Regions from separate parts of the Solwaraspora sp. WMMD1047 genome, predicted to be linked through region 2. Evidence: predicted binding sites of a transcription regulator. Region 2 holds the regulator's gene; the other holds the start of a gene.
The links. The regulator HrcA, encoded in region 2, represses chaperone genes, less so after heat shock. The targets are predictions, from matches to a motif close to GGTTNGCACNCTCNNNNNGAGNGTGCNAACC.

Region 1 (11,268 bases), 870 kb from region 2:
GACTGGTTCTTCGACCGGTTCATCCTCACCAACAAGCGGGTGATGGTGGTCAACGGCATCATCACCCGGCGGGTCGCGATGATGCCGCTGCTGCGGGTCACCGACATGAAGTACGAGCAGTCCCCGCTGGGCCGCACCCTCAACTACGGGACGTTCGTGCTGGAGTCGGCGGGTCAGGAGCAGGCCCTGCGCGAGGTCAAGTACCTCCCCAACCCCAACGAGCTCTACCTGCGCGTGGTCGAGGAGATGTACGAGCCGCAGGCCGTCGAGGCCCGGCTCGGCAAGGAGGAGGACGAGGCGAAGGCCGACGACGGAGCCTGACCCACCCACGGCCCCCGTCGATCCGCCTCACCCGTCAGTCCGGTATCCGTCGGCCTGGTGGTCGTCGATGTCGCCCCGGTCGGTGTTTATTACCCGGCCGTAATCGACCCCGGCCACCATCTGTGGCAGCCTTTCGGGAGACGCGGCAACGGGAGGGCGGCGACAGGTGGTGGCCAGGCACACCCTGGAGGAGGAGTTCCGCGAATTCGTCGCGGCCCGTTCGCCGGCCCTGTTACGCACCGCGTACCTCCTGGTCGGAGACTGGGGCACCGCCGAGGACCTGCTCCAGACCGCGTTGACGAAGACCTACCTGGCCTGGAAGCGCCTCGGCCGGATCGAGGCGGTCGAGCCGTACACCCGGCGGGTGCTGGTCAACACGGCGACGAGCTGGTGGCGGCGCCGGTGGCACGGCGAACGCCCGACCGAGGTGCTGCCCGAGCGGGCCGCGCCCGACCAGATCGAGGAGCAGCTGGAGCGGGACGCGCTCTGGAAGCACCTCCGGGCGCTGCCGGCCCGGCAGCGGGCGGTGCTGGTGCTGCGCTACTACGAGGACCTCACCGAGGCGCAGACCGCCGCCATGCTCAACATCTCGACCGGCACGGTCAAGAGCCAGACCTTCCGCGCCCTCAACACCCTCCGCCAGCGGCTCGGCAACCAGGCGGACCTGCTGCCCGGCGTCGCCGTACCCGTGGAGCGCCCGCCGGCCGAGCCAACCGGCCGGTTGTCGGCGCCGTGCGCACCGCCCGCGTCGACGCCGCCGGCTCACACCCCGGCGCCCACCGCGGCGCCGGCCCGCCCCGCGGTGGCCGGCGGGGCGGCGGTACCGGCCGTGACGGTGCCGGCGGTCGTCGGGGAGAGCCGATGACCAGGATCGAGGATTCGCTGCGGGAGCTGCTCGCCGCCCGGGCCGAGTCGACACCACCGGTCGGCGATCCGGCCGGCGCGGCGATCCGACGCGGCCGGGCGATCCAGCGGCGCCGGTCGGTCGGCTCGGCGCTGGCCGTGGCGATGGCCCTCGTCCTGACGGTGGGTGGGATCAGCTCGATCGGCGGCTGGTGGCGCCCCGGCCACGGCACACCGTCCGGCACGCTCATCGACTTCGGCCCGGCGCAGACCACCGCCGCCACCGTCCCCACGGCGGGTCCGGCGGGCGACACCGGCATCGGGCTCGACGTCCGGGTCGGTGACCGGCTCTGGACCACGGACGGCCGGCAGTTGCTGCTGACCGGGGTCGGCGAGGTGACCCGGATCATCCGGGTTCCGGACGGCTGGGTCTACGCGGGTGCCTCCGGTGTCCGGTTCCTGCGAACCGACGGCACCTCCGTCGCGCTCAGCGGCGAGGACGACCGGTGGGTGCTCAGCCCGGGTGGCGACCGGATCGCCTTCGTCATCGAACAGGTGCTCTATGTGGCGCGGCTGCGGCCGTCCGGGCTGGCCGTCCTCGCCAGCGTGGAGGTACCGCCGGCCACCGCCCCGATCGCGCTGCTGGGCGACCGGGTCGTCATCCAGGTCGAGGGCCGCGGCTTCGACACGCTCGATCCGGCCCGGGCCTACCAGCCCGCCTGGAACGACGAGGTCACCGCCGTCTTCGGGGTCCGCGGCGACTCGCTCGCGGCACTTGTCCGCGACGCGGGCGGGCAGGCACCCTGCCTGGCCGAGCTGCGGTCGACCGGCGCCGGCCTGGAGGTGATCCGGACCGGCGGATGCGGCCTCGACCTGCGGCTCGACGGCGCCGACGGGCGCCTGGCTCCGGGTGGCGGCTGGCTGGCCGAACCCACCGCGACCCAGGTCGCGCTGGTGGACTGGGACCGGGCCGTCGCCAACCCGACCGGCACCGGGGCGGAGCAGTTGCTGAGCTGCCCGATCCGGGCCTCGGTCACGCCCACCTGGGCGGACGACCAGACCGTACTGAGCGCGGACGCCCACGGGGTGGTGCGGTGCCGCACCGACGGCAGCCAACAGGCGGTCGCGCTACCGGAAGGGGTGGGCGCGGGCTGGCAGTTCGTGCCCAGGGTCGCGACCGCGCCGACCCGGACCGGATAGCGTGGCGGTGCGATAGCCGTGGCGACCCGGATCGACCTGCACGCGCACACGACCGCCAGCGACGGCACCTGCACCCCGCCGGAGCTGGTACGCGCGGCGGTCGAGGCGAAGCTTGACGTGCTGGCGATCACCGACCACGACACCACCGCCGGGTGGGCGGCGGCGACCGCCGCCCTGCCCGCCGGCCTCACGCTGGTCCGCGGCGCCGAACTCTCCTGCCGCTGGTACGGGGGGCAGCCGTCGATCCCGCTGCACCTGCTCGGGTACCTGTTCGATCCGGACGAGCCCGAACTCGCGGCCGAGCTGGCCCGGGTCCGCCAGGCCCGGACGGTGCGGGGCGAGCGGACGGTGGCGCTGCTGCGGGCGGACGGAATCGACGTGAGCTGGCCGGACATCCAGGCCAGGGCGGCCGGTGGCACGGTCGGCCGGCCACACATCGCACAGGCGCTGATCAGGGCCGGGCTGGTGCGGACGACCACCGAGGCGTTCGCGCCGCGGTGGCTGGGCGAGCGCTACCGGCTGCCCAAGGACGACATCGACGTGTTCCACGCCGTCCGGTTGATCCGCGCCGCCGGTGGGGTCGCCGTCTTCGCGCACCCGCGGGCCAGCCGGCGGGGCCGGATCGTGCCGGACTCGCTGATCGCCGAGCTGGCGGTCGCCGGACTCGCCGGACTGGAGGCCGACCACCAGGACCACTCGCCGGCGGAACGGGTCCACGTCCGCGCCCTGGCGGCCGAGCTGGGCCTGCTGGTCACCGGATCCTCCGACTTCCACGGTACGCACAAGACGGTCGCCCTCGGCGCGCACACCACCGCGCCGGAGGCGTACCAGCGGATCGTCGCGGCGGCCGGCGCCGCGACCCCGGTCGTGTCGGGCTGAACCGGGTCCGACCAGGCCCGGACCGGGCCGGCGCCCGGTCGACCGCGGAATGTCGGCCGGGGGCAATGCCAGGAAGTTAAGTGCTTTCCGGGCCGGGTTTGGTGAGGTTGGTGGTGTAGGTGGCTGTGGTTGATGCTGGTTCGGTTCGTTTCTTGCCGCGGTAGGGCGAGGTAGGGCGTTTGACCGCTCGGGGGCTGGAGCGTGACCGGCGTGGGCCGGTCTGATCGTCTAGGAGTTCGTCAGCGACCGTGATCAGTGCGCTGGTGAGGTCCCGGCTGGTGGTGATCGCGGTGTTGATGACGTGTCGACGTGCCAGGCGTAGGCAGGTCAGGAACGGTAGTCGGTCGGGGTCGAGGTGATGCTCGGCGGCGGTCGTGGTGATCAGGTCCCGTAACGCTTGGTAGACGATGAGATGAGCCCACATCTCCTGCCGGACACCGGTGGGATCGTGGGAACGTAGTACGACCTTCGACCCTCGCTGGTGGGTCTTGAGGTTCTGGTAGCTGTTCTCTGTTTCCCAGCGTTGGTGGTAGCAGTCGATCAGCTGTCCCGCGGTGATGTCCTGCGGGCAGAGTAGGTTGGTGACCAGCCGGTACCGCTCGGTCCGGCATGCCGTCACGCCGTGTCGGTTGGTGGTGGCGACCGTGACGGTGTACTCGATCACCCGGACGGTGATGACCGGTTCGGTGCCCCGCCGCCGCCCTGGTGGGGGTTTGATGACTGATATCCAAGATCCATCTGGCAGTGCCCTTACCACGGGCAGGTGGCGGTTGGACTTCATCCGCCAGAGCAGTCCTGCGCCGGTGGCCTCCGCTGCCCGCCACAGGTCATAGCCGTGAAAGTTCCGGTCAGCGACGAGCAGCATGTCTTCCCGTAGCAGGGGAAGCAGGGCGCGGGCCTGGACCATTTCCGCTTCGCGGCCGAACGACGCACCGATGACCGCATGCGTGCCACACTCGATCAACGTCAACAGCCACAGCCGTGGGTAGCCCGCCGTGTTGCCACCGCCACCCGCATCACGACCAAAAGCGGCCTCATTGGCGGGACTGTCGGCCGTCTGCAGCTTGGTGCCGTCCCAGGCCACGACCCGCCGTCCGGCCACGAACACGCCGGGCATGCCCGGCTCGCCCCGCGCCCCGGCCACCCGCTCGAACAGATATCTCAGAGGCGCCTCCCCCAACCGCTGACGGGCCTGAGAAAACGCCGAGGTGGTAGGGGTGATCCTGGCCAACGCGGGCCAGCCCGAAACCAGCAACCGCCACACCTGCCGGTAGCCGTCCGTACTGAACAGGCACATCGCCAACACAAACAACACCACCACCCGAGCCGGCAGCAGACGTACCCGCCGCTGAGTGACTCCGGTCGCCGCTACCGCCTCATCGATGAGCTCTCGCGGCACCGACTGTGACAGCACGCCCAGCCCGATGTGTTGCCACGCGGCGCCCGCACCAAGCCGCGGCAACGCATCCATGGAAGAATCCCCGGACAACGAAGCTCCTGTATGAATTTAGATCTTGGTCGATCCACGTTCTACAGGAGCTTCGTCTTATTCAGGCACGTGACACACCCTTAACTTCCTGGCATTGCGGCCGGGGGTGAAAGGATCGTGCGGTGCGAAGGCCATCCCGACCCGGTAACCGGGCCCCCCGCCCCCGCGACGGCCAGCCGGAGCAGCTCGGCTTCGAGGGGATGCCGGAGCGGTTGTTCGTCTGCACCCCGAGCAAGCTCGGCGCCTACACCGACTGTCCGCGCCGCTACCGGTACTCCTACCTAGACCGGCCGGCACCGGCCAAGGGACCGGCCTGGGCACACAACTCGCTCGGCGCGAGCGTCCACACCGCCCTGCGTAACTGGTACGCCCTGCCGGCCGACCGACGCCGCCCGGAGGCGCTGCCCAGCCTGCTCAAGGGCACCTGGGTACGGGACGGCTACCGCGACGACGAGCAGGAGCGGGCGGCGTACCGGCGGGCGCTCGGCTGGCTGGAGTCCTACGTCGACACGCTGGATCCGGCCGACGACCCGCTCGGCGTGGAGCGCGTGGTGGCGGTCAAGACCGCGGTGCTCGCCTTCAACGGCCGGGCGGACCGGATCGACTCGCGGCCCGGCCCGGAGGGTCCGGAGCTGGTGATCGTCGACTACAAGACCGGCCGGACCGGATTGGACAGCGACGACGCGCGCGGCTCGACCGCGCTGGCGCTCTACGCGTACGCCGCGGAGCGGGTCTTCCGCCGGCCCTGCCGGCGGGTGGAGCTGCACCACCTGCCGACCGGCACGGTGGCCGCCCACGAGCACACCGCGGAGTCGATCGCGCGGCAGGTCGGCCGGGCCGAGGAGACCGCCCGGGACATCCTCGACGCGGAACGGTCGGTGGCCGACGGCGGCGACCCGGACGAGGCGTTCCCGGTCGCGCCCGGACCCCGGTGCGCCTGGTGCGACTACCGGCGGAGCTGCCCGGCCGGGGCGCAGGCGCCGGGGAAGGAACCGTGGGCAGCGGTCGAACGGACCCTCCTGCCGACCGACGACGCGAGCTGACCTGGACCTGAACCGCCGGGACCCGGGGCGGGCGGGTCGTGGATCTGGGCGGGTCGTGGATCGGGCCGGGGCTCAGCCGGTGGCCGGGGCGAGCCGGGCCGCCCTGGCCTTCGCCTCCTGGTAGAGCGGTCCCTCGACGTACCGGCGGGGAATGGCGTTCAGGGCCAGCCGCAGCGTCCGGACCGAGAGCGCGGCGGAGAGGTCGGTGGTGGGTAGCCCGGGGGCGCCGTACCGGCGGCGGGCCCAGGCCGGCAGCAGCCCGAACGCGGTGCCGGCGATGCCGAGGTACGCCAGCCGGGCCGGCCCGAGGCTGAGGCCGAGCTTGAGCGGGCGGCTCATCCGCCACGGCACCGGGGGAGCGGTCAGGAAGAAGGCCGTTTCGGCCGCCTCCCGGGTCATCCGCAGCTCGGGCCGCACCGCCCGGTAGTACTCCGCCACCTCGGCGAGGCTGCCCGGCACCGTCGCCGGGTCGAGGCCGACCAGCGCGGCGGCGGCCCGCTGCTCGGCGTAGTAGCGGTCCACCTCGTCGTCGGTGAGCGGCAGGCCGGCCCGCCGAGCGGTGCTGACGAACGACTCCACCTCGGTCACGTGCACCCAGCGCAGCAAATCGGGGGAGTCGACCCGAAACTCCTCGCCGGTGAGGAGGTCCCGGCCGCGCAGCCGGGCGTGCCGGGCGCGCAGCCGGCGGCCGGCCGCCTCGGCCTGGGCGGTCGTGCCGTAGATGGTGGTCGCCACGTACTGCGCGGTGCGCACCAGCCGCCCCCACGGGTCGGAGCGGAAGTCGCTGTTCTGGGCCACCCCGGCCATCGCCCGGGGATGCAGTGCCTGCAGATAGAGCGAGCGCAGGCCGGCGAGGATCAGGATCGGCTCCTCGTGCACCTTCCAGGTCACCGAACCGGGCCCGAAGAGGCCGAGGTCGTCGTCGGGCGACCGGGCCGGCCGCCCGGGCGTGACCGTGGTGCTCATCGCTCCGCCTCTCGGCGGGTCTGGCAGGCCGGGCAGAGGCCCCAGAAGGTCACCTCGGCCTCGTCGACCTCGAAGCCGTACGCGTTCGTGGTCTCCGGGTCGAGGCAGGGCGCGGCGCCGACCGCGCAGTCGACGTCCGAGATCTCACCGCAGGCCCGGCAGACGATGTGATGGTGGTTGTCCCCGACCCGGGCCTCGTACCGGGCCGGGCTGCCGGCCGGTTCGATGCGCCGGGACAGGCCGGCCCTGGCCAGCGCGCCGAGCACGTCGTACACGGCCTGGGTGGAGACCGAGTCGAGCCGCTCCCGGACCCGGCGGGTGATCTCGTCGACCTCCAGGTGGCCGCCGCCGGCGAGCACCTCCAGCACGGCGAGGCGCGGCCGGGTGACCCGCAGGCCCCTCGACCGGAGCAGTTCCTCACCGCCGGGCATTACCCCATCACAGCACGGCGTTCAACTGGCGACAACCCGTTGGTCAATCGATGGTGGTCGGCGCCACAGCCGGCTGACCAGCGCCCGGGGCGGCGCAGGTGCGCTGTCGGCCGCGTTCAGAACAGCACTCGGGAGCAGAGCAGACACATCACCACCAGGAGTACCGCCGTGGTGAGCATTCCGATGCCGTAGGTGAGGGTGCGGGCGCTGCCCTCGGCGGCGTCCAGGGCGGGTAGGTCCTGCGGCGGCAGCCGGCCCGGTGGCGGCGGCTGCACGTGCACCGGCGGCCGCCAGCCGGCCGGTGGGGGAGTGCTGGGGGGCGGCCCTGGATAGCTGGGCCGGCCGACCGGACCGGCCGCTTCCGGTGCCGGCTGGTCGGGTCGCCGCAGCCCGTCCGGCTGGCCGGGCGGCCGGCGCCAGAAGCCCTCGTCGGCAGGATCGCCGTTGCCGGTCGTCACAGGCCTGACGCTACCAACGCCGGCCGGCCGCCGGCCCCGCGGCAGTGCCGGAGAGCCGCCTGGCTGGGTAGGCTCCCGGTCGTGAAGCGCGCCGATGAACCACCGGTGCCCCGCGCGTCCGGGGACGACGACCGGGAGGTCGATCTCAGCGAGGACTTCGTCGTGCTGCCCGAGCAGACGGCGGACGACACCGACCGGGGGTGGGGCGAGTACGCCCGGTCCAACGACGACCGGTTGCTCGCCGAACGCCCGCCGCACTGGGACTGACCGGCGCCGGGCAGCCGGCACGGGTGGCCAGCACGGGCTGCCGGCACGGGTGGCCAGCCCGGGCAGCCGGCACGGGTGGCCAGCACGGGCTGCCGGCACGGGTGGCGGATGGGCCTGATCGGTGCGCTGGGCGGTCAGGGCAGGACCGCGAGGGCGAAGCGGGCGTCGGGCGGCATGCCGATCGTCCGTCGCGCCTGCTCCGGGTCCAGCGCCAGGTAGACGGCGGCCGAGCCGTCGGTTGCCGCCGGGCGCAGCACGGCCAGGACCGGCACCCGCTCGGCCAGCAGCACCGGCTCGACGGTCGCGCCCGGACGGCGGGCGGGCAGCGCGGCCAGCAGGTTGACCCGGGTGCCGGGCCGGACGACGGCCAGTACCGCCGGCTCCGCCAGTGGAACCGGAACGCCGACCGCCCCGGCCGGCAGGGGCAACCCGCCCGGCAGTTCGCTGCCAGGCTGCCCGTCCGCGTCGGCCGGGTCATCGGCGGCGTCGTCCGCGTCGGCGGCCGGCCGGCCGGCAGCCTGGGCGGCCGGACCGGGGTCGGGATGATCCGTGGAAACCGGCCCGCTCGCTGGCCCGGCCGAACGGCCGGCACCGCAGCCGTCGCCGCCCGCACCCCGGCCGTCAACCGGCGTGCTGGCGACCGGCTCGCAGCCGGTCGCCGGCGGGACCGCGTACAGCGCTCCGGCGGCCAGGGCCAGGAACGTCGCCACCAGCCCGGCTCGGAGCACGGTGGTCCGCCGGGGCGGTCCCGGCCAGCGGGTCGGCCGCAGGGCCGGCTCCGTCGCCATCCGTCGCCTCCCTTCCCCGGGGCACCGGTCGGTGTCCGGGACGTCAGGAGGCTAGGCGCCCGGCGAGTCGGCTCGCCGATGGAAAGCGCCAGGCTGTGGAGAACCTGGCCGGCTGTGGACAAGCCCCCGCCCGGGCGCCACTCGTGCTACGAAGCGGCCCGGAGCGCGGGCCGGTCGTCAGGCGCCGGTCTTGGTGGCGGTGCTCGTCGAGCCGCCGCCGGACGAGGTGCCGCCGGTGGAACCCGCCTTGGCCTTGGCGCTGTCCGAACCGCCGCTCTTGGTGGCACTGTCGGTGCTGCCCGAGCCCTGGGACCCGCCGTTGGCCGAGCCGCCGCCAGCGGTGGCGCCGCCGTTCGAGCCGGAGTCCCCGGAACCGCTGGTCGCGGCCTTGGTCGCGGAGTCACCGCTCTCCGACCCCTTGCGGGAGCCGTTCGAGGATTCCCGGGAGTCGTTGCGGTAGAAGCCGGACCCCTTGAAGACGATGCCGACGGAGCCGAACAACTTGCGGAGCCGACCCTGACACGCCGGACACTCGGTGAGCGGCTCGTCGGTGAAGGACTGGACCGCCTCAAGTTGATCACCGCACGCGGTACAGGCGTACTGGTAGGTGGGCACGGTTCCCCTCCGGATCTTGCTCGGGCTGTTGGCACTCGTCGTGTCCGAGTGCCAATGGTGCTTCATCGGACCCGATTTCGTCCACCCGGCCCGGCCACCAGGTCACCCCGGCCGCCCGGCGGCCTCACCCGGGCGGCCCGCCGCCCCGGTCGCCGAGTGACCTGAAGCCGCCGGTCGGGGTGACCACCGCGTGCACCGGGCGGTCGTGTGGATGGGCCGGAAGCCGATCGACCAGTTCGCCGTCGTGCAGCGCCGCCACGATCAACGCACCCGGTGCCACCCGGGCGAGCGCGCGGTCGTACGAGCCGCCGCCGCGGCCCAGCCGGATGCCGGCCCGGTCCACGGCCAGCGCCGGTACGACCACCAGCCCGGCCCCGGCGATAGCCGCCCGGCCCAGCCGGGCGCCGTCCGGCTCCCGCATCCCTCGACCGGCCGCCACCAGACCGCCTGGTCCGGTGTAGCGACCCCAGTCCAGATCCAGATCGGTGCGCAGCACCGGCAGCAGCAGCCGGCCGCCGCCGGTCTCGACCGCCCGGGACAGCACCTCGGGCAGCTCCGGCCCGCCCGGTTCGGCCCCGACCGGCGCGTACCCGGTCATGGTGGTCGGGCGCAGTCGACGTACCAGGTCGGCCAGCTGGTGCTGGACGGCGCCGGCGGCGTCGGCCCGGGTCGGAGCCGGCAGCGCCCGGCGGCGGGCGAGCAGGTCGTGGCGCAGCTCCCGCTTCACCCGGTCGATCGCATCCGCTTCGTCCGAAGAATCCGACACGTAACACTCCTGCCGTGACCCGCGTTAAGTAAGTGGTTTGTCGCAGCATCGCAGCATCGGGTGCGGAGCTTCCGGAGGGAAGAGTGACGCTGCGCGGAAGGTTGACAAGCGCCTTTCTCGCCGTGGTGCTCGGCCCGGTGCTACTCGGCGCCGGCTTCGTCGGCGTCACGGCGGCCACCGTCGGTCACCAGCGGTCCGAGGACCGGCTGAGCCTCGCCGCAACCACGGTACGCAACACGATCACCGCGCTGTGCCAACAGCTCTACTCCGCCGCCGCCGCGGTCGCCGTGGCCACCGACCGGTCCGGGCTCGCCACCGAGTTCGTCACCCAGGGCCTGGCCAGCGCGGTCCTGGTGACCGCTGCGAACGGCACGCCGGTGTTGATCACGCCCGACCCGCCGGCCGGACCGTGGGCCGACTGCGGCGGCGACCGGTCGACCGCGGTGGCGCCGCGGGCGATCGCCGCCCGGGTCGAGCTCCGGGACACCGCCGGAACCCCGAGCGGCAGCGTGCACGCCGCCCAGGTGCTGGACACCGCCTTCGTCACCCGGCTCGCCGCCGCCACCGGTACCGCCGTCACCCTGCTGCCGGCCAAGCCGGCCGCCACCGGCCCGGCGGGTCCGGCCAGTCCGACCGGCGGGCCGGAGGCCACTGCCGGACCGGTCACCGACGGATCGGCCGCCGAGGGACCGGCCGCCGAGGGACCGGCCACCGACGGATCGGCCGCCGACGGATCGGTGGCCGAGGGGTCGGCGCCCGGGGGGTCGGCCACCAGGGAATCGATCGACGGCGGCCCGCCGGCGGTCGACCCGGACGCCGACGGCGGTCCGAGCACCGAACCCAGCGGCACCCGGGAATCGGTGTTCGCCGCCGCCGAGCGGATCACCGGCGACGGAATCGTCGAAACCCGCGGCGGCCGGTACGTCAAACGGATCGGCCCCGCCCCGGGCCAGCCCCTACCGCTGATCCTGTCGGTGGCCCGCGAACCGTCGCGGACCCTGCACGCCCTGCTGGCGGGGGCGGTCGGAGTGGCCGGCGTCCTCGCGCTGCTGGCCGCCCGCCGGCTGGCCCGCTCGACCACCCGCCCGCTGGTCGAGCTGGCCCGGGCGGCGGCCCGGATGGCCGGCGGCGACCTGACCGCCCGGCTCCCGGTCCGGGCGCCCGACGAGGTCGGCCGGCTCGCCAGCACCTTCAACCGGATC
Region 2 (11,268 bases):
TGCTCGGCACCAAGGTCTTCTGGCCGTCGAAGTCCTGGCAGAAGGTGCCCACCGGCACCACCTTCCAGCGGCTCGGCCGGTTCACCGGCCGCCGCCCGGGGGTGGTCGCCCTGGTCTCCGGCGGCCTGATGGTGGTGCTCGCGCTGGGTGTCTTCGGCATGAAGTGGGACTACGACCAGACCGGCCAGCTCCCGTCGGACACCGAGTCCGCCCAGGGCTTCGAGGACCTGCAGGCCGGCTTCCCGCCGGGCGCCCTCAACCCCACCACCGTCTACATCCGCAGCGACAACGGCACCCCGCTCGACCCGACCGAACTGCGGCGGTACGCCGAACGCCTCGGCGCCGCACCGGGCGTCGGCGGCACCATGCCCGCCGGTCAGGACGGCAGCCCGGTCGGGCTGAGCCAGGACGGCATGGCAGCCCAGATCAACCTGCTGCTGGCCGACAACCCGTACTCGCCCGAGTCGCTGGACCTGGCCGGCGGCGAGCTGCGCGACCTGGCCCACGCCGAGGCCCCGGCCGGCACCACCGCGCTGGTCGGCGGGGTCACCGCCACCTTCGCCGACATCCGGGACGCCAACAACCGGGATCTGCGGGTCATCCTGCCGATCGCCGGCCTGCTGATCGCGATCGTGCTGGCCCTGCTGCTGCGCAGCCTGGTCGCGCCGATCTACCTGATGGCGGCGGTCTTCCTCGGCTTCCTCAGCACGCTGGGTGCCACCGTCCTGGTCTTCCAGGGCATCGGCAGCCGGCCCGGGCTGTCGTTCATGCTGCCGACGATCCTCTACCTGTTCGTGGTGGCGATCGGCACCGACTACAACATCCTCATGATCGCCCGGCTGCGGGAGGAGGCCCGGCTCGGCAACGATCCCCGCACCGCCGCCGACCTGGCCGTCGAGCATGGCGGACCGTCGGTCGGCGCGGCCGGGCTGATCCTGGCCGGCACCTTCGCCTCGATGATGCTGGCCGGGGTGGCGTTCCTGACCGAGATGGGCTTCGCGGTCGCCGTCGGCATCGCCATCTCGGCGTTCGTGATGTCGATGTTCCTGGTGCCGAGCATCACCGCCCTACTCGGCCACAAGGCCTGGTGGCCCGGCCACGGCGACGCCCCCCGCGACGCCGCACACCCACCCACCGACCCGGCCACCACCCCCGCCGAACCGGCGGTGGCCCACTAACCCTTGATCAAATGATGAAAACGGTCGCTACCGGAGCCGGTAGCGACCGTTTTCATCAACTGATCTTCAGCCCCCGCCGCCCCCACCAGCGCCCCGCCCTCACCAGCGCCCCAGCCTCACCAGCGCCCCAGCCTCGCCGAGAGCACGGCCAGCGCCGCCACCCCCGCCGTCGAGGTACGCAACACCTCGGCCCCGAGCCGCACCGGCACCGCCCCCGCCGCCTCGAACGCCGCCAGCTCCCCCGGCGCGATCCCGCCCTCCGGCCCGATCACCAGTACGATCTCGCCGGCCACCGGCAACGCCACCCGGGACAACGCCAGCCCCGCCTCCTCATGCAGCACCAACCCGGTGACCACGCCCGCCGCACCGGCCGCACCAGCCGAGCCCGCAGCGCCGCCGCAGCCCGCCGCGCCCGCAGCACCGCCGGAGCCCGCAGCACCGCCGGAGCCTGCCGCACTCGCGCCGGGCTGGGTGACCGGGCCGGTCAGCCGACGGGCCACCTCGCCGGTCGAGGCGGCCGCCGCGACGGTCGGGTGCCACGGCCGGCGGGACTGCTTGGCGGCCTCCCGGGCGGTGGCCACCCAGCGCTGCCGGGCCCGCTCCCCCCGCTCGTCGCGCCACCGCACCACCGAGCGTTCCGCCGCCCAGGGCACGATCTCGTCGACCCCCACCTCGGTCATCGCCTGCACGGCCAGCTCGCCCCGATCGCCCTTGGCGATCCCCTGGACCACGACCAGCCGGGGGTCGGGCGGCTCGGCGTACCCCCGGGTGGTGATCGTCAGGTCGAGGGTGCCGCGGCCGACGGCCGTGACCACCGCGGTGGCCGTGCCGCCCCGCCCGTCGGTGAGCAGCAGCGGCTCGCCGACGCGCAGCCGCGCCACCGTGGACGCGTGGTGGCCCTCCGGGCCGTCGAGGGTGCAGGTATCGCCGGTGGGCAGCGCCCCGACCAGGAACGACGGCGCGGACAACGGTCAGGCGTGACCGTTGAACGCGTCGCGCATCCGGGAGAAGAAACCGCCCTGCTTGCTCAGCTCGGCGACCTCCTCGCCCCGGGTCTTCGCGAACTCGCGGAGCATCCGCTCCTGGTCGGCGTCGAGCCGGGTCGGGGTGCGCACGTCCAGGTGCACGTAGAGGTCACCCCGGCCGGTGCCGCGCAGGTGCGGCACTCCGCGGGCGCGCAGCCGCAGCGTGCTGCCCGGCTGGGTGCCCGGCTTGACGTCGACCGGCTCCTCGCTGTCCAGGGTCTTGATGGTCAGCCGGGTGCCCAGCGCCGCCGCCGTCATCGGGACGGTGACCCGGCAGTGCAGGTCGTCGCCCTTGCGGGAGTAGACGTCGTGGGTGCGCTCGTGGATCTCCACGTAGAGGTCGCCCGCGGTGCCGCCGCCCGGTCCGACCTCGCCCTGCTGGGCCAGCCGGATCCGCATCCCGTCCTCGACCCCGGCCGGGATCTTCACGGTCAGCGAGCGGCGGGTCCGCACCCGGCCCTCACCGGCGCAGGTCGGGCAGGGGTGCGGGACGATCGTGCCGTGGCCCTGGCAGACCGCGCACGGCCGGGACGAGACCACCTGGCCGAGGAAGGTCCGCTGCACCGACTGCACCTCGCCCCGGCCGCCACAGGCGTCACAGGTGGCCAGGTGGGTGCCGGCGGCGGTGCCGGCGCCGGTGCAGGTGGTGCAGAGCACCGCCGTGTCGACGGTGATCGGCGCCTCCACCCCGAACGCGGTCTCGTGCAGGTCGAGCTCGAGCCGCAGGATCGCGTCCGCCCCCGGCCGGGTCCGCGGCCGGGGGCCGCGCGCACCGGACGCCCCGAAGAACGCGTCCATGATGTCCTGGAACCCGACGAACGGGCCGGCCCCACCGGGACCGGCGCCCGGACCGCCGCCACCGGGCGCGAGCGGGTCACCGCCGAGGTCGACGATCTGCCGCTTCTGATCGTCGGAGAGCACCTCGTAGGCGGCGTTGATGTCCTTGAACTTCTCGTGCGCCTCCGGGTCCGGATTCACGTCCGGGTGGTACTGCCGCGCCAGCTTGCGGTAGGCGCGCTTGATCTCGTCGTCGGAGGCGTCCCGGCCGACGCCGAGAATGCCGTAGTAGTCCTTGGCCACTGCGTTCCGTGTCCTCATATCCGTCTCGCGCTGCCATTCGCCGGTCGTCAGGGGTCAGTTCTGCGCCAGCAGGTCGCCGACGTAGCGTGCCACGGCCCGCACCGTGGCGATCGTGCCGGGGTAGTCCATCCGGGTCGGGCCGAGCACGCCGAGCCCACCCACGATCGTGGCCCCCGGCCCGTAACCGGTGCTGACCACCGAGGCGGCCCGCAGATTGTCGATCTCGTTCTCGTCGCCGATCCGGACCCGCAGGGTGCTCGGCTCCACCTCGCCGATCAGCTTGAGCAGGATGACCTCCTCCTCCAGCGCCTCCAGGATCGGCCGCAGCGAGCCCTGGAAGTCCAGCAGGCCGCCGCGGGTCAGGTTGGCCGTGCCGGCCAGCGCGATCCGCTCCTCGTGCCGCTCCACCAGGGTCTCCAGCAGCACCGTGGCGAGCGTGGTCATCGCCGGCCGCAGCCGGGGCGGCACCTCCTCGACCAGGGCCTGCACCAGCGGCGGAGTCTCCGAGAGCCGGCAGCTGACGAGCTTCTCGTTCACCAGTTGCCGCAGGTCGGTGACGTCGTCGGCGGGCACCGGGGCGGGCAGCTCGACCAGCCGCTGCTCCACCCGACCGGTGTCGGCGATCATGACCAGCATCAGCCGGGTGGTGGAGATCGGGACAAGCTCCAGGTGCCGCACCGAGGAGCGGGCCAGGCTCGGGTACTGGACCACCGCCACCTGGCGGGTGAGCTGAGCCAGCAGCCGGACCGTGCGGTGCACCACGTCGTCCAGGTCTACCGCGCCGACCAGGAACCGCTCGATCGCCCGCCGCTCGGCCGGGGTGAGCGGCTTGACCCGGGAGAGCCGGTCCACGAAGAGCCGGTAGCCGCGGTCGGTGGGCACCCGGCCGGCACTGGTGTGCGGCTGCCGGATGTAGCCCTCCTCCTCCAGCACGGCCATGTCGTTGCGGACCGTGGCCGGCGAGACACCCAACTGGTGCCGCTCGACGAGCGACTTGCTGCCGACCGGCTCCTGGGTGGCGACGTAGTCCTCGACGATCGCGCGCAACACGTCGAGCTTGCGGTCGTCCAGACCCATCTTCACCTCCCCGACGGCGGGTGGCGCCGGCGCTGGCTGCGCCCGCCTGGCACTCGAATGTAGCGAGTGCCAGTCTACGTCGTCGCCCGGGCCAGGCGCGATGATCGCCGGCCGGCTGGCCGGCGGGCCTCCCCCGAACGACCGGCCCCCAGACCATACCTCCGGACGCCTAACAGCTTCGGTCGGTAATTGTCCACAGATTTCACGGGTGTTGTCTGGCGCCATTTGACCCGTGCCCCTACCGTGACCCCATGACTGAACCACCTCGCCCTCCCGGAGAGGGCTACCCCGGCAGCCCGTCGGACCCGACCTCTCCGCCCGCACCCCCCGGGTCCTACTCGACTCCGGGCGAGGCCCCCGCTCCCGGCTACCCGCCGCCCTCGTACGACCAGGGCGGCTACCCCCCACCCGGTGGCGGCGGCTATCCCCCGCAGGGCGGCGGTTACCCGCCGGCCGGCGGCGGCTACTACGGGGGCGGCCCGGCTCCGGCCGGCTACGCGAACAACGATGAGAAGACCTGGGCCCTGGTCGCCCACTTCGGTGGCGCGGCGGGCGCGCTGGTCGGCGGCGGCGCCGGCGGCTGGATCGCCCCGCTGGTCGCGCTCCTGGCCAAGGGGAACGAATCCCCGACCGTCCGGGCGCACGCGGTGAACGCGCTCAACTTCCAGATCCTCTGGTCGATCATCGCCATCGTGGGTTACATCACGATGTGCATCTTCATCGGCTTCCTGATCACCCTTGCGGCGTGGATCATCGCCACGGTCTTCGGCGTGATCGCCGGGCTCAAGGCGACAAACGGAGAGCTGTACAACTACCCCATGTCGATCAAAATGATCAAGTAACCAGCGCTGTTCGTCGGGCCGGGCCACCCCCTGGGGTGCCCGGCCCGACGTCGTCACGGCAGCAGGTCGCGGACCACCGCGTCGGCCAGCAACCGGCCGCGCAGGGTGAGCACCGCCCGGCCGGCCGCGTACTCGGGGGCCGAGAGCAGGCCGGCGTCGCGGGCCTCGACCGCGCCGGCCAGCCCAGCCGGGTCGAGGGCGGCCAGCGGCAGCCCGGAGCGCAGCCGCAGCCGCAGCATCACGTCCTCAATGTGCCGGTCCACCGGGGTCAGCAGTTCCCGGCCCTGCCCGGGTGACTCGCCGGCCGCCAGCCGGGCCGCGTACGCCGCCGGGTGCCGCACGTTCCACCAGCGGACGCCGCCGACGTGGCTGTGCGCGCCCGGCCCCAGGCCCCACCAGTCGCCGCCGCGCCAGTAGAGCAGGTTGTGCCGGCACTCGTCGGCCGGCGTCCGCGCCCAGTTGGAGACCTCGTACCAGGTCAGGCCGGCCGCGTCGAGGGCGGCCTCCGCGGCCAGGTAGCGGTCCGCCGCCACGTCGTCACTCGGGTACGGCAGCTCGCCGCGCCGCATCCGGGCCGCCAGCCGGGTGCCGTCCTCGACGATCAACGCGTACGCGCTCACGTGGTCCACTCCGGCGGCGGTGACGGCCGCCAGCGACCCGGCGAAGTCGTCCGCGCTCTCCCCCGGCGTGCCGTAGATCAGGTCCAGGTTGACGTGGTCGAACCCGGCGTCGCGGGCCTCGGCGGCGGCGGCGGTGGCCCGGCCCGGGGTGTGCCGGCGGTCCAGCACGGCGAGCACCCCGGCCGCGGCCGACTGCATGCCGAGCGAGATCCGGGTGTAGCCGGCCGCCCGCAGCTCCTTGAGCGAGGTCGGGGTGACCGACTCCGGGTTGGCCTCGGTGGTGATCTCCGCGTCCGGCGCCAACCCCCAGGTCCGGTCGATGGCGTCCAGCATCCGGGCCAGGTCGTCGGTGGGCAGCAGGGTGGGCGTGCCGCCGCCGACGAAGACGGTGTCGACCCGGGGCGGCGGCGCGTCGCCGAGCACCCGGGCGGCGAGCGCCAATTCGGCGAGGACCGCGTCGGCGTACTCCTGGCGGCTGGCGCCGGGGCCGAGCTCGGCGGCGGTGTAGGTGTTGAAGTCGCAGTAGCCGCACCGGCTGGCGCAGAACGGCACGTGCAGGTAGACGCCGAACCCCCGCGCGCCCACCGCCGCGCGGGCGCCGTCGGGCAGCGCACCGTCGGTCGGGACGGGCTCACCATCTGGGGGTACGCCGGGCATCCCACTAGTGTGCCCGGCATGAGCGACAACGAGCAGCGGACCGGCCTGGTCGGGATCTCGACCGCCGCCGGGGTGCGGACCCTTACCCTGGACAGCCCGCACAACCGCAACGCCCTCTCCACCCCGTTGATGACCGAGCTGCTGGCCGGCCTGGCCGCGGCGGTGGCCGACGATGCCGTCCGGGTGGTGGTGATCTCCCACACCGGCCCGGTCTTCTGCTCCGGCGCCGACCTCGCCGAGACCGCCGCCGCGTACGCCAGCGGCCGGGTGCCGGTCGGGATGCTCGGCGACGTGCTGACCGCGATCTGGGAGTGCCCGAAGCCGGTGCTGGCCCGGGTCGGCGGCCCGGCCCGGGCCGGCGGGCTGGGCCTGATCGCGGCGGCCGACATCGCGGTCTGCGCCGAACCGGCGACGTTCGCGTTCACCGAGGTCCGGCTCGGGGTGATCCCCGCTGTGATCTCGGCCACCGTGCTGCCCCGGCTGCAGCCGCGCGCCGCGGCCGAGCTCTATCTGACCGGCGACACCTTCGACGGCCGGCGGGCGGCGCAGATCGGCCTGGTCAGCGCGGCGGTGCCGGCCGACGGGCTGGACGCGGCGGTGGCCGGCTACTGCGCGGCGCTGGTCCGGGGGGCGCCCGGGGCGCTGGCCGGCGCCAAGGAGCTGCTGCGCCGGCCGACGCCGGCCTCGATCGGGGCCGAGCTGGCCGAGCTGTCGGCGCTCTCCACCGGCTACTTCCTCTCGGCGGAGGGTCGGGAGGGGGTCGCGGCGTTCCGGGAGAAGCGGCCCGCCCGATGGATCCCGGTGGACTGACGCCGGCACGTACGCTGGCTGCGGAGCCGAGCGCGCCGACGATGCCGGGTCGGCTCCACAGTCGAACTGAGGGGTGACCGTGCGTGCTCGGGTGATCGCGATTGTCGCCGCGCTGGCGTTGGTCGCCGGCTTCGGGGTCTACCTCGGCGGCCGGGAACTCACCGGGTCGTTGCCGATCACGCTGGGGATGCGGGGCTGCACGGTGGAGGCCGACGGCCGGGTCGAGCTGACCGCCAGCCAGATGGCCAACGCCGCGACCATCGCCGCGGTCGGCATCCGCCGGAAGATGTCGGAGCAGGCGGTGGTGGTCGCCCTGGCGACCGCCTACCAGGAATCCAGGCTGGAGAACCTGGCCGGCGGCGACCGGGACTCGATCGGCCTGTTCCAGCAGCGCCCCAGCCAGGGGTGGGGCACCCCGGAGCAGATCCGCGACCCCCGGTACGCGGCCAACAAGTTCTACGCCGGGCTGAAGAAGGTGCGCGGCTGGGAGCGGATGCGGGTCACCGACGCCGCCCAGGCGGTGCAGCGGTCGGCCTTCCCGGAGGCGTACGAGCAGTGGGCCGACGAGTCGGCGGTGCTGGCCCGGGCCCTGGTCGGCAACGCCACCGGGGCGGTGGCCTGCCGGGGCGTCGGCGATCCGGCGCTGCGCGGCAGCGCCGCGGCCAGCGCGCTCGACGACCAGTTGCGGCTGGACTGGGGCCGGCTGGAGACCACCGTCGCGGCGGAGCTGTCCGGCCTGGCCGTCACCGCCGCCGACGAGCGGGCCGGCTGGCGGTACGCCCACTGGCTGGTCTCGCACGCCAAGGACCACGGGGTACGGCGGGTGCGCTTCGGCACTCTGGAGTGGACCTCCGGTGCCGGCAACTGGTCCACCGTCGCCGACGACGAGTCGGCCGCCGGCCAGGTGTTCGCGGAGGTCTTCGCCGACAGGTGACGACGGCGACCGGCGGACGCCGGCCAGTGGAAGCCGACCGGTGACGACAACGCCGATGGGGCGCCCGAACCGGGTGGTCGGGCGCCCCATCGGCGTTGTGGTCAGGTCCCGGCTCGCGCCGGAACCCGGTCAGTAGCGGCTGACGCCGCGGCGGCGGCTGCCGACGCCCGCGATCAGCGCGACGGCGATGGCCGCGACCAGCACCTGGATGAGCAGCTCGGTCCAGTCGATACCGGCGGTCTGGGTGGCGATGCCGGCGGCCCGGGCGATCACGGTGCCGAGCAGCGCGGCACCGACGCCGACGAGCATGGTCAGCCAGAGCGGCATGTTCTGCCGGCCGGGGACGACCAGACGGCCGAGCGCCCCGATGATCAGACCAACGATGAGTGCGGTGATGATGCCCATGACGGTGAATTCCACGGCCGTCCTCCTCCAAGAAGTGTCACACGCTGTTGTTGTGGTGACGGCTAGATTCCCGGCCGCAGCGACGCTCAAACCGATCCATGCCCCAGACGTCGCGCAACGTCGGCAACGGCCGCATTCATCGTCGAGAACGCCAAAGCGGGCGGATCGGCGACGGAAAACCACTTCATTTCGGACGATTCGCTTGGGTCAAGGGTAACTTCTCCGCGCGGGATGGTGGCCAGATAGAAGATTTCCAGCAGCGGCAGCGCCTCGTCCTGGAACTCGTAGCTGCCCACGTACATCCCGATCAGGTCGCCCAGGGTGACATCGACGCCGAGTTCTTCGCGGGCCTCCCGCCGCGCGGCGTCGGTGGGGTGCTCGGCGCCGTCGCAGAATCCGCCGGGGGTCTCCCACCGGCCGGCCCGGGGCTCGGCCACCCGGCGCAGCGCCAGAAAGTGCGGCCGGTCGCCGTCCCCGTCGAGCACCACCAGGTTGACCGTCGGGCGGGCGTTGACGAACAGCTGGTAGCCGCAGCCGGCGCAGGCCACCGGCGGCGGTCCGGACAGCGGCGCCGCACAACGCGGGCAGAACCGGGCCGCCGGCCCGTACGCCCGGAGGGTCACTTCTTCCCGCCGGCCTTCCCGTCGCCGCCGTCGGAGGTGGAGAGGGCGGCGATGAAGGCTTCCTGCGGGACCTCGACCCGGCCCACCATCTTCATCCGCTTCTTCCCCTCCTTCTGCTTCTCCAGCAGCTTGCGCTTCCGGGTGATGTCACCGCCGTAGCACTTCGCCAGGACGTCCTTGCGGATCGCCCGGATCGTCTCCCGGGCGATCACCCGGTTGCCGATCGCCGCCTGGATCGGCACCTCGAACTGCTGCCGGGGGATCAGCTTGCGCAGCTTGGCCGCGATCGTGGTGCCGTAGTTGTAGGCCTTGTCCTTGTGGACGATCGCGCTGAACGCGTCCACCGCGTCGCCGTGCAGCAGGATGTCCACCTTGACCAGCTCGGACTGCTGCTCGCCGGAGGGCTCGTAGTCCAGCGAGGCGTACCCCTTGGTCCGGCTCTTGAGCTGGTCGAAGAAGTCGAAGATGATCTCCGCGAGGGGCAGCGTGTAGCGCAGCTCGACCCGGTCGGCGGAGAGGTAGTCCATCCCCTTGAGGGTGCCCCGCCGCCCCTGGCAGAGCTCCATCACCGCGCCGACGTAGTCGTTCGGGGTCAGCACGGTGGCCCGCACCACCGGCTCGTACACCTCGGCGACCTTGCCGGTCGGGTACTCGCTCGGGTTGGTGACGGTCACCTCCGCGCCGTCCTCCATCAGCACCCGGTAGACCACGTTCGGGGCCGTCGAGATCAGATCGAGGCCGAACTCGCGCTCCAGCCGCTCCCGGATGATCTCCAGGTGCAGCAGGCCGAGGAAGCCGCACCGGAACCCGAACCCGAGCGCGGCCGAGGTCTCCGGTTCGTAGTTCAGCGCGGCGTCGTTGAGCTTGAGTTTGTCCAGCGCGTCCCGCAGGTCCGGGTAGTCCGAGCCGTCGATCGGGTACAGCCCGGAGTAGACCATCGGCTTCGGGTCCTTGTAGCCGCCGAGCGCCTCGGTGGCCGGCCGGTTGTTGATGGTCACCGTGTCACCGACCCGGGACTGCCGGACGTCCTTCACACCGGTGATGAGGTAGCCCACCTCGCCGACGCCGAGCGCCGTCGACTTGAGCATCTCCGGGGAGATCACCCCGATCTCCAGCAGTTCGTGCACGGCGCCGGTGGACATCATCTTGATCCGGTCCCGGGCCTCGATCCGGCCGTCGATGACCCGCACGTAGGTGACCACGCCCCGGTAGACGTCGTAGACCGAGTCGAAGATCATCGCGCGGGCCGGGGCGGCCGCGTCGCCGACCGGCGGCTTGAACTGCCGGACGATCTCGTCGAGCAGATGCGGTACGCCCTCCCCGGTTTTGCCGGAGACCCGGATGCAGTCCTCCGGCTCGCCGCCGATCAGGTGCGCCAGTTCCTCGGCGAACTTGTCCGGCTGGGCGGCCGGCAGGTCGATCTTGTTGAGCACCGGGATGACGTGCAGGTCGTTCTCCAGCGCCAGGTAGAGGTTCGCCAGCGTCTGCGCCTCGATCCCCTGCGCCGCGTCGACAAGCAGCACCGCGCCCTCGCAGGCGGCCAGCGAGCGGGAGACCTCGTAGGTGAAGTCGACGTGCCCCGGCGTGTCGATCATGTTGAGCACGGCCGCCTCGCCGGCCCGTTCGCCGTCGCGCACGGTCCAGGGCATCCGGACCGCCTGGCTCTTGATCGTGATGCCGCGTTCCCGCTCGATGTCCATCCGGTCCAGGTACTGGGCGCGCATCTGCCGGTCGTCCACCACCCCGGTGAGCTGCAGCATCCGGTCGGCCAGCGTCGACTTGCCGTGGTCGATGTGGGCGATGATGCAGAAGTTCCTGATCCGACCGGGATCGGTCGTACCAGGCGCGTTCGCGCCGGGATCTGGCGTCGGTGGCACAGCAGTCCGTTCTGATCGGCTCGGGTCCGGGGTCGGCCCGGGTCTGGTCGGTCAAGCCCTGGCCTGGTCGGTCGTGGCCTGGTCGGGTCGTGGCTCGTTATCGGCTCGTGGCTCGTCTTCGGTACTGGGTCGCGGTCGGC

Region 1: O7627_RS29915 (FmdB family zinc ribbon protein) is a predicted target of HrcA. The motif match lies at 9,327-9,357, and genes of this name have one in related genera.

What each region holds. Positions count from the first base shown of each region.
Region 1 covers NZ_JARUBL010000001.1:6,538,894-6,550,161, reverse strand. Annotated here, with positions in the region: gene O7627_RS29970 (PH domain-containing protein) at 1-321, shown strand, start outside; gene O7627_RS29965 (SigE family RNA polymerase sigma factor) at 488-1,186, shown strand; gene O7627_RS29960 (hypothetical protein) at 1,183-2,364, shown strand; gene O7627_RS29955 (PHP domain-containing protein) at 2,383-3,243, shown strand; gene O7627_RS29950 (IS4 family transposase) at 3,320-4,714, opposite strand; gene O7627_RS29945 (PD-(D/E)XK nuclease family protein) at 4,933-5,775, shown strand; gene O7627_RS29940 (oxygenase MpaB family protein) at 5,848-6,741, opposite strand; gene O7627_RS29935 (Fur family transcriptional regulator) at 6,738-7,172, opposite strand; gene O7627_RS29930 (translation initiation factor 2) at 7,289-7,630, opposite strand; gene O7627_RS29925 (hypothetical protein) at 7,712-7,897, shown strand; gene O7627_RS29920 (flagellar biosynthesis protein FlgA) at 8,032-8,685, opposite strand; gene O7627_RS29915 (FmdB family zinc ribbon protein) at 8,863-9,300, opposite strand; gene O7627_RS29910 (5-formyltetrahydrofolate cyclo-ligase) at 9,425-10,015, opposite strand; gene O7627_RS29905 (diguanylate cyclase) at 10,150-11,268, shown strand, end outside.
Region 2 covers NZ_JARUBL010000001.1:5,673,406-5,684,673, forward strand. Annotated here, with positions in the region: gene O7627_RS25870 (MMPL family transporter) at 1-1,178, shown strand, start outside; gene O7627_RS25875 (RsmE family RNA methyltransferase) at 1,295-2,146, opposite strand; gene dnaJ (molecular chaperone DnaJ) at 2,150-3,283, opposite strand; gene hrcA (heat-inducible transcriptional repressor HrcA) at 3,338-4,360, opposite strand; gene O7627_RS25890 (DUF4870 domain-containing protein) at 4,612-5,202, shown strand; gene hemW (radical SAM family heme chaperone HemW) at 5,256-6,479, opposite strand; gene O7627_RS25900 (enoyl-CoA hydratase-related protein) at 6,498-7,289, shown strand; gene O7627_RS25905 (hypothetical protein) at 7,369-8,223, shown strand; gene O7627_RS25910 (GlsB/YeaQ/YmgE family stress response membrane protein) at 8,353-8,643, opposite strand; gene O7627_RS25915 (NUDIX hydrolase) at 8,715-9,176, opposite strand; gene lepA (translation elongation factor 4) at 9,248-11,128, opposite strand; gene O7627_RS25925 (hypothetical protein) at 11,236-11,268, shown strand, end outside.